2 regions of the uncultured Pelagibacterium sp. genome follow, and region 1 is predicted to be linked to the other one. Evidence: riboswitches for the same ligand, from Rfam matches in the RefSeq annotation. Region 1 holds a riboswitch; the other holds the start of a gene.

What was found. A riboswitch is a leader RNA that binds a small molecule or an ion and turns the genes downstream of it on or off. The one in region 1 is predicted to bind thiamine pyrophosphate.
Region 2: it holds a riboswitch for thiamine pyrophosphate, as region 1 does, so the genes downstream of both, thiB (thiamine ABC transporter substrate binding subunit) here and AACZ55_RS07465 (YkoF family thiamine/hydroxymethylpyrimidine-binding protein) in region 1, are expected to answer to the same signal.

Annotation. Positions count from the first base shown of each region.
Region 1 is NZ_CAXAXY010000032.1:5,091-9,154, forward strand. It holds gene AACZ55_RS07455 (ATP-binding cassette domain-containing protein) at 1-718, opposite strand, end outside; gene AACZ55_RS07460 (ECF transporter S component) at 715-1,329, opposite strand; gene AACZ55_RS07465 (YkoF family thiamine/hydroxymethylpyrimidine-binding protein) at 1,393-2,010, opposite strand; TPP riboswitch at 2,001-2,112, opposite strand; gene AACZ55_RS07470 (DUF1176 domain-containing protein) at 2,218-2,823, shown strand; gene AACZ55_RS07475 (DUF1801 domain-containing protein) at 2,836-3,258, shown strand; gene AACZ55_RS07480 (AMP nucleosidase) at 3,537-4,064, shown strand, end outside.
Region 2 is NZ_CAXAXY010000077.1:8,735-12,798, forward strand. It holds gene AACZ55_RS12150 (ATP-binding cassette domain-containing protein) at 1-275, opposite strand, end outside; gene AACZ55_RS12155 (hypothetical protein) at 262-1,860, opposite strand; gene thiB (thiamine ABC transporter substrate binding subunit) at 1,865-2,884, opposite strand; TPP riboswitch at 2,981-3,079, opposite strand; gene AACZ55_RS12165 (thiamine diphosphokinase) at 3,106-3,783, shown strand; partial or broken gene AACZ55_RS12170 (hypothetical protein) at 3,863-4,064, shown strand, end outside.

The sequences.
Region 1 (4,064 bases):
CAAGGTCCTGCCCGCGCTCCCGAAACAGCGGCCCCGGCGGCATATCCGCCAGCACTGCGCCGTCCTCGCCAAGCACCACAACGCGGTCGATAGCGTCGATCAACCCGTCCAGCCGATGGTCGATGACCACCACAGCGTCAAACGTCTCCCGCTCCGACAGCAGACCATGCACCTTGGCCGTCGCCGCCGGGCTCAGATGCGAGGTTGGCTCGTCGGCGATCAGAACCGGCGTCTCCTGCGCCAGCACCGAAGCCAGCGCGACGAGCTGGCGCTCGCCGCCGGACAGCGTAGAACTGCGCCGGCCCTGCCACGCCTGCGGCAACCCGAGCCGGTCGAGAACGTCAGCAGTTCGCGCGGTGATCGTTGCCGGATCCATTCCCCGGTTCTCCAGCGCAAAGGCAATCTCCTCACCCACACGCATGCCGCACAGCGTTTCGTCGGCGTTCTGGAAATACTGCGCCACCGTATCGGCCCACTGCGCCGCACTGCGGCTGGCAACGTCGGCGCCATTCAGTTTGATCCGCCCCGCAACGCTAGCCGGAACGGCATTCGGGATCAGCCCCGTCAGCGCAAGCATGAGCGAAGATTTCCCCGAGCCCGACGGTCCGAGCACAAGAACGCGCTCTCCTTGCTCGACATCGATATCGACCGGCCCCACCGCATCGTCGGTGGCGAAGGGATATCGGATCGATACCCCCTCCCATTGCGCCATGGTCATTGGGCTGTCTGCGCCGCAAATCCAGCGCCGCGACGCTCGATATCGATGCGCAGCCCTCTGAGCACGCCCGTACGATAGAGAGCCTCGACAATCAGGTGACCCACAACCCCAGCCAACACGGCCCCGCTGACAAGCCGGATGACAAACATGGCCCCAACCAGCCAGGGCTCAAGCGCGCCGTAGTCGAACAGGAACCAGTTATAGACAAAGCTCGTCACCGAAGCGCCCATCCCCGCAGCGATCAGCACCGGCAGCCGGTAGTGCTTCCAGCCCAGCGCCGCAAAAACCAGTTCCGCCCCCAGCCCCTGCACAACTGCGGCGATCAGCAGACCGATGCCCGCCGGACTGCCCAGCAGTATCTCGACCCCGGCCGCGAGCACCTCGGCCATCAGCGCCACCCCGGGTTTACGGACGATGGCGGCGGCAACGATGGAGGCAGAGAACCAGAACCCCATGAAGACATCCATGGTCACCGGCCCGAACGCTGCCTGACTGACCAGCCAGACCTGAACCCAGGCCAGATACAACACGGCGAACGCGGCGCCGAAAACGGCAACGACAAGGGTTTCGCGCAGCGTCCAGCGCCACGAATGCGAAGCGAAATCGGACATTTGCTGTCCTCCTTTGATAACGATGTCGGAAAAAGCGCCGCGGGGCCGCGCCCCACGGACAAGTTACGCAGCGGCGTCCTTGGACGGGCTGTTGGCCGAAGCGGTCAGATCGATCGCGACATGTGCACTCGGGTCGCCGAAACTGAGCCATGCCTGCGAAAGGGCCTCAAAAACGGGCCCGGCGTCGCCGGCCAGCCTTGTGCAATAGTTCTTCGCCCTGTCGAACACCGGCGAGGCTTTCAGGAAATCGATGCAGCCGTAGATTTCGTCCATGTAATCGGCCGGGCCCAGTGGATAGAGCGAAAACTGCACGGCAACCCGCTGGCCAGTCGAGGGCGCATCGGTCACGGCCTGCGCCGCGTGCGTCTTGCGCCTTTCAAGGTCTTCATCGAAAGCCGACGGCTGCTCGGGCGAGCAGATGTCCATGTCCGGTTCTCCCGGACACCCGCGCGAGATGGTGGCATGCATCGCCACATGATGCCCACTCCGCGCTGCCGCAACGAACAATTCGCGCATGGTTGGAAAAATCAACTCTGGCGGACCGACGACAAGCGTCGAGATATCGTCCGTCTCTATGCGCAAGCGGTCCCTATAGGGCGCAATTGCGTCGAGAGAGGACAGAATTACGCGAACGAAATCGTCCGCCATGACATAAAGGGAGAGTTGTGCGCCGCACTTCATCTTCGCCTCGCTCCGCTGGTATTATCCAGATCAGCTTTAGGGTTAGATGGCTTTGCGCCGTCCTCTCAGCCCCGGCCATACGGAGCACCCCTGTCGAACGACTCGATGGGTAGCACAACTTTGGATCGTGTCGCAACGGGAACTTCCCGCTTTGAGAGAACACCGTTTTCCGGCACTCTATGCACCTGTTTCAGGAAAGGCCCAACCGTGCGAAACACCCGATTTGCAATAGCAGCCATCCTTGTAAGCGCCTTACCGGCGATCGGCTTCGCGCAGCAGGAAGCCGGAAGCGAAGAAGACGCCTTTGCGCGTTTTTCACAGAGCTTTCCCGAACTGTGCTATGGGCTCGAAGACTCCGCCGCCGCAGAATATTACGCGAACGAGAGTTGGGATCTGAGCTGGGAGCCCGAATATTCGGACACCCCACAGACCGCCACACTCTACAAATTCTTCTGCGGTTCTGGCGCTTACAACGTCAACCACATGTACTATCTCGAAACCGAGTATGAGGGCTTGGTGCCGGTGGCCTTTGCCACGCCCCAGTTCGACGTCGTGTATGAAAATGATGATTTCGAGGGCGCGGTCCTCGATATGCCGATGACAGGCTACGGCACCCAGCTGTTGCTTACCAATTCCGAATTTGACCCCGACAGCATGACCATCACCTCTCACGCCCTTTGGCGCGGCCTTGGCGACGCTTTCTCAGCGGGAACCTGGACCTTCGATGAGGGTCAGTTCGTACTTATCCGCTACGAGGTCGATGCGCAGTATGATGGCGAGGCCAATCCCGAAACCCTCGTGAGTTTCAAATAGGAACCGCGTGCCATGTCAGAACTCAAGACTCGCCCAACCGACCGGAAAGTTTCCCAATTCATCGACGCTGTCGAACCCGACCAGAAGCGGCAGGACTGCTGGACCATCGTCGAAATGATGCGCACGGTAACCGGTGCCGAACCCGTCCTGTGGGGTTCCTCGATCGTTGGCTTCGGCACCTACACCTACGTCAATACGACCAAAAAACCCGCCGATTGGCCCATCACCGGATTTTCGCCCCGCAAGGCAAATCTCACGCTCTACGTGATGCCTGGATTCTCGAACTATGAATCCCTCATGGCCAGGCTGGGCAAGCACTCCATGGGAAAATCCTGTCTCTATATCAAGAAGTTGGCCGATATCGACTTTGATGTTCTCGAAGAGATCATTCGGCGGTCGGTCCGCGACATGAAGGCGGCCTACCCCACCAGATAAGAAGAGACCGCAGCGCCGGGCGGACGACTGCGGTCTCCATAAACGCTTCCGCCGCGCTGTTGAGGGCTTGGGGGACTACAGCGGAAGCTTGTGTCCGCTAGTGCATGGGCTCGTTTGCCAGTCCAGCAGACACCTTCAATATCGGGTGCCATTGCGGCGACAAAAGGCCCAATCACCGAACTGTGATAAAATGCTGATTGGATCGCAGAGCATTGCACGGCGAAGCCGAAACTGGCATGCCTTGGGGTTAAAACCAAAAACAAGAACAGGACTAGCGCATGAAACTCATCACTCCGCCCGCCATACCGCTGAAATCCTTCTCCGATCCGGTCAAGGCCTGGGAGTATGTCTGCGAAATCTATGATCGCAACACGGGCTTCATCCGCGACCATCTGCTCAACCTCACCAAGGGCCAGGTGCCGCCGGGCAAAATCCGGGCCCACTACCCGAAGGTGCAGGTCCTTTCCACCAGTTTCCAGCAGCAGGCCAGTTCGCGTCTCGCCTATGGTTTCCTGCACAGCCCCGGCCTCTACCAGACGACGCTGACCCAGCCGGCGCTTTTTCACAAATACCTGATCGAGAACTTCTCGCTGATCCTCAAGAACCACGGCGGCAAAATAGAGGTCGGGGAGTCTGAAACCCCCATTCCGCTTCATTTCGCCGTCGATCCCAAGGAACGGGTCGAAGGCGACACGCTCCTCGATATCGGCGTACCGCTGCGCGATCTGTTTGATGTCCCCGATCTGGCGCATATGGATGACGAGATCGCCAATGGCACCTTCATTCCGCCCTCGGGCGGTCCCTAC
Region 2 (4,064 bases), on a different contig from region 1:
GCGCCGGTGGAGAGGTGGTCGAACAGATTGTCCGATTGAAACAGGATCGAAACAGGCCGGTCTTCGGGCGGCTGGCCCAATATCGAGCGGCCGGATAGCGCAATATCGCCCGAGATCGGTTCGAGAAAGCCGGCGATCAGGTCGAACAGGGTCGATTTGCCTGCGCCCGAAGGGCCGACCAGACCGGCGATCTCGCCGGGTCCGATACGCATGTCGAAGGCAAAGCCGGTGTCGCCGCCGTCATAGCTGAAGGTCAGCCGGTCAATTTCGAGCATTTGTCAGCTTCTCGAACAGTTTGGGGATGAGGATGAAGGCGGCAACGCTGACAATCAGCAGTACCGCTGCGATGGCCTCGGCGTCATTGGTGCGATAGGCGCCCAGGGCACGATACATCAGCCAGGGAAGGGTGGAAAATTCGGACGTTCCGAACAGCGATATGACGCCCAGATCGCCCAGCGAAAAGACAAACGCGATGGCCAGGGCGTAGCCGACGGGCTGGCCGAGCAGGGGCCATTCGATGCGACTCCATTGCCTGAAAGACGAGATGCCGAGCGCGCGGATGACGCGATGGTGACGCCGGGTGAGCGCTTCGAGCGGCGGGGCGATGGTGGCAAAAACGAAGGGCAGAGCCAAAAGCGCGTTGGCCAGGATCAAGACAATCGGGGCGACGGCGGCGGGGGCAAGGCCGGTGAGCCGGGCGAGCAGGAAAAAGCCCAGCGAGAGCACAACAGCGGGGACGGCGAGGTAGGCAAAGACCGGAAAGCCGAGCACGGCGCGCCAGAGCGAACCTCTGGCCTGCAAGGCGCGGGCCATGCCAAGGGCAAGACCCAGGGCAATGGCGAGCAGCGCGCTGAGCGTGCCGATCACCAGACTGGTCAGAGCGGCCCGCCAGAAAGTGGACTGGACCAGAACATTTGCGATGGCGCCGAAGCCTTCGGCGAGAACCGCGATCAGGGGGGCAAGAAAGCCGGCAAGAAGGATGGCGAGCACGACCCGCTGCGCAGCGGCGAGCCAGCGGCGTTCGGGCCAGTGGATATGGGCTTGGGCGCCGAACAGGCTGGCGGCAGGCGAGAGGGTCGAGGCGGGGATGATGATGGCTGCGCAGACGACCAGTTGCACGATGGCGAGGCTGACGGCGGCGCCGAGATCGAAATCGAGACGCACGGCCTGATAGATCGCCACTTCGAGGGTCTGGTTGGCCGGCCCGCCCCCCAGGGTGAGGACGATGGGAAAGCTTGTGAAGCACAAAAGAAAGATGGTGGCGGCCACACCGGGGATCGAGGCGGCGAGGGCGGGCAAATCGATTATAGTGAAGCGCTGGAGCGGGCCCAACCCCAGGCTGCGGCCGAGCTTGAGCTTTTCGGAGGGGATGGCGGCCAGCCTGTCGATGAAGATGCGGGCGGAAAAGGCGCCATTGAGAACGACGTGGGCCGCAATGATGCCGCCGAGCCCGAAGATCGAAGAGCCGGTTTCCAGCCCCAGCGGGGCGAGCAGGACATTGACCCAGCCATTGCGGCCCCAGATGGCGAGCAGGCCCGAAACGATGACGAGGGAGGGCATGACCAGCGCCGTCGAGAGCAGGCCGATGACGATGCTCCTGCCGGCAAAGCGCAGTCGGTCGAGTGTCCAGGCCAGCGCCATGCCGGTCAGGATCGACAGAACCGTTGAAAGGGCGGCCTGAGTGGCCGAGGTTGCCAGCAGATAGCCGATGTCGGTGACGCTGGAGCCGGTGGTCGCAAAGCGCTGCCCGGCCACCCAAAGGGCGATCAGCAGGGCAGCGATGAGCAAGGCGACGGTGGCGGCAACCGATGCGCCGACGTAACGACGGCCGGGACGCCAGGTGGAGGGAATCCCGGCCAATTTTTTACCTCAGCGTCGAAAAGGCTTCCTCGATCCACGCCCGGGTGTTGGCGGTGACCTCCTCGGCGTCGAGCAGAAGCGCGGGTTGGGGATCGATCATTTCGGCAAAGCCGGGATTGAGCCCGCCTTGGGGTTCGAGCACTGGATACATCCAGTTGGTTTCGGGCAACGGAGCCTGCCCCTCGGGGGTAACGAGATAGGCGAGGAAGTCGCGGGCCAGCTCCTGATTGGGGCTGGAGGCCAGGATGCCGGCGACTTCGATCTGGGTGTAATGGCCCGCGTCGAACCTGGCGGCGCGATAGCGGTCTTCATCCTCGGCAATGAGGTGATAGGCGGGCGAGGTGGTGTAGGAGAGCACCATATCGGCTTCTCCCGAGAGGAACAGGTCGTAGGATTCCGACCAGCCGCTGGTGACCGTAAGAACGTGCGGCGCGAGGCCCTCCCAGATATCGACGGCCCCCTCGCCATAAAGCGCCTTGATCCAAAGGATCAGGCCAAGCCCGGGGGTGGACGAGCGGGGATCCTGAATGACGATCTTGAAATCGTCGGGCAACGCGATCAGTTCCTCAAAGCTTGTGGGCGGTGTCGAGAGGGACTGGCTGTCGTAGACAAAGGCGAAATAGCCGTAGTCGAAGGGGACAAAGACATCGTCGGTCCATTCGAGCGGGATGTCGAAATCGGGAAGGTCGAGCTGGTGCTCGGTGAACAGGCCGGTCGCCTTGCCTTCTCCGATGGTGGCGGTATCGAGCCCTAAAATGATGTCGGCATCAGTCGCATCGCCCTCAAGCTGGGCGCGGCGCAGGGCCGAGATTGAATCATTGGCCGAAACGAAATCGAGTGTGCACTCACACTGGGCCTCAAAGCCTTGCTTGAGCGCAGGGCCGGGGCCCCAATCGGCGGCAAAGGCGTCGTAGGTGTAAACGGTGAGCGTTGGATTGTCCTGGGCGATTGCCGGGAGCGCGAGCGCTCCGAGCACAACCGCGCACAGGCTCGTCCTTACGGAAGCGATCATGAGTTTCCTCATTGTTGGGGCGTGCAAAACCAATGGTTTTGCTGGCGCCGAGCCAAGTTTGCGGCCATGGATTAGGGGAAAGATTTCAAATGGAAGAGCCAATTGTGGCTCTTGCCATCTCGAACTTCCTCCGCCAGCATGACCTGGTTCAGGTTCTATGGGTTTTTCTCAGCCCATCCTTTCGGACGGACACCCCAGCGAGACGAGGCGACACTATAGGCGTGCAAGGTCCAGTGCAAGACGGCGCGGGGGAAAACGGGACGCCGATGGTGTTCGAAGGTCCTTTGCTGATCGTTGGCGGAGGTGAGGTCGACCCCGGTATGCTGGCCGCGCTGGCCAAACAGGCCGCGGGGCTGGTGGGCGCCGACAGGGGCGGGGACATATTGATGGCGGCGGGGCTGGTGCCCGATGCCGTGATCGGGGACATGGACTCGGTTTCCGACCGGACACGGTTTCCGGCTGAAACCAGGATCCTGGCATTGTCCGAACAGGACACCACCGATTTCGAGAAATGTCTCTATTCGACGCGCGCGCCGGTGACGCTGGCGCTGGGAATGACCGGCGGGCGGTTCGATCACACGCTGGCGGCGCTGCATGCGGTTGCGCGTCATGCGGCCGAGCGGCGGATCATCTTGATAGACGGATACGACCTGGCGCTGGGCGTTTCCGGTTCGATCCGGTTTGAGATCGATGTCGGCGCGCGCGTTTCGGTCTATCCGCTCGGACGGACCCGCTTTGCCCGTTCGTTGGGGTTGCGCTATGGGCTCGATGGTCTGGAACTGGTTCAGGGGAAAACGATCGGCACTTCAAACCGTGCGGAGGCGCGGGAGGTCTGCATCGAGGTGGACAGCGCCGGGGACGACCCGTGGCTGCTCATATTGGAGCGCGATAATTTAAAGTCGTTTATTTGAGAAAAGTCACGTTGCGCTCAGGTCTCCGCAAGTAGTTTCGCAAGTTAACGTTCAGTTAACCTTGTGGGATCGATCCATCATGACTAAGAAGTTTGCGTATGTCGCCAGCACGGCACTTGCCGCCGGCGCGCTGTTGAGTAGCATTTTTCCGGTTCAGGCGCAGCAGGTTTTGACGGTTGCCGGAGCTGCGAGTCTCTGTCCCGTCTCATTGGAAACCGAGATCGGGCAGTGCGATCTTGTTGTTCAGTCGTTTCTCGATTCACGCGCTCCCGGCGCCGCTC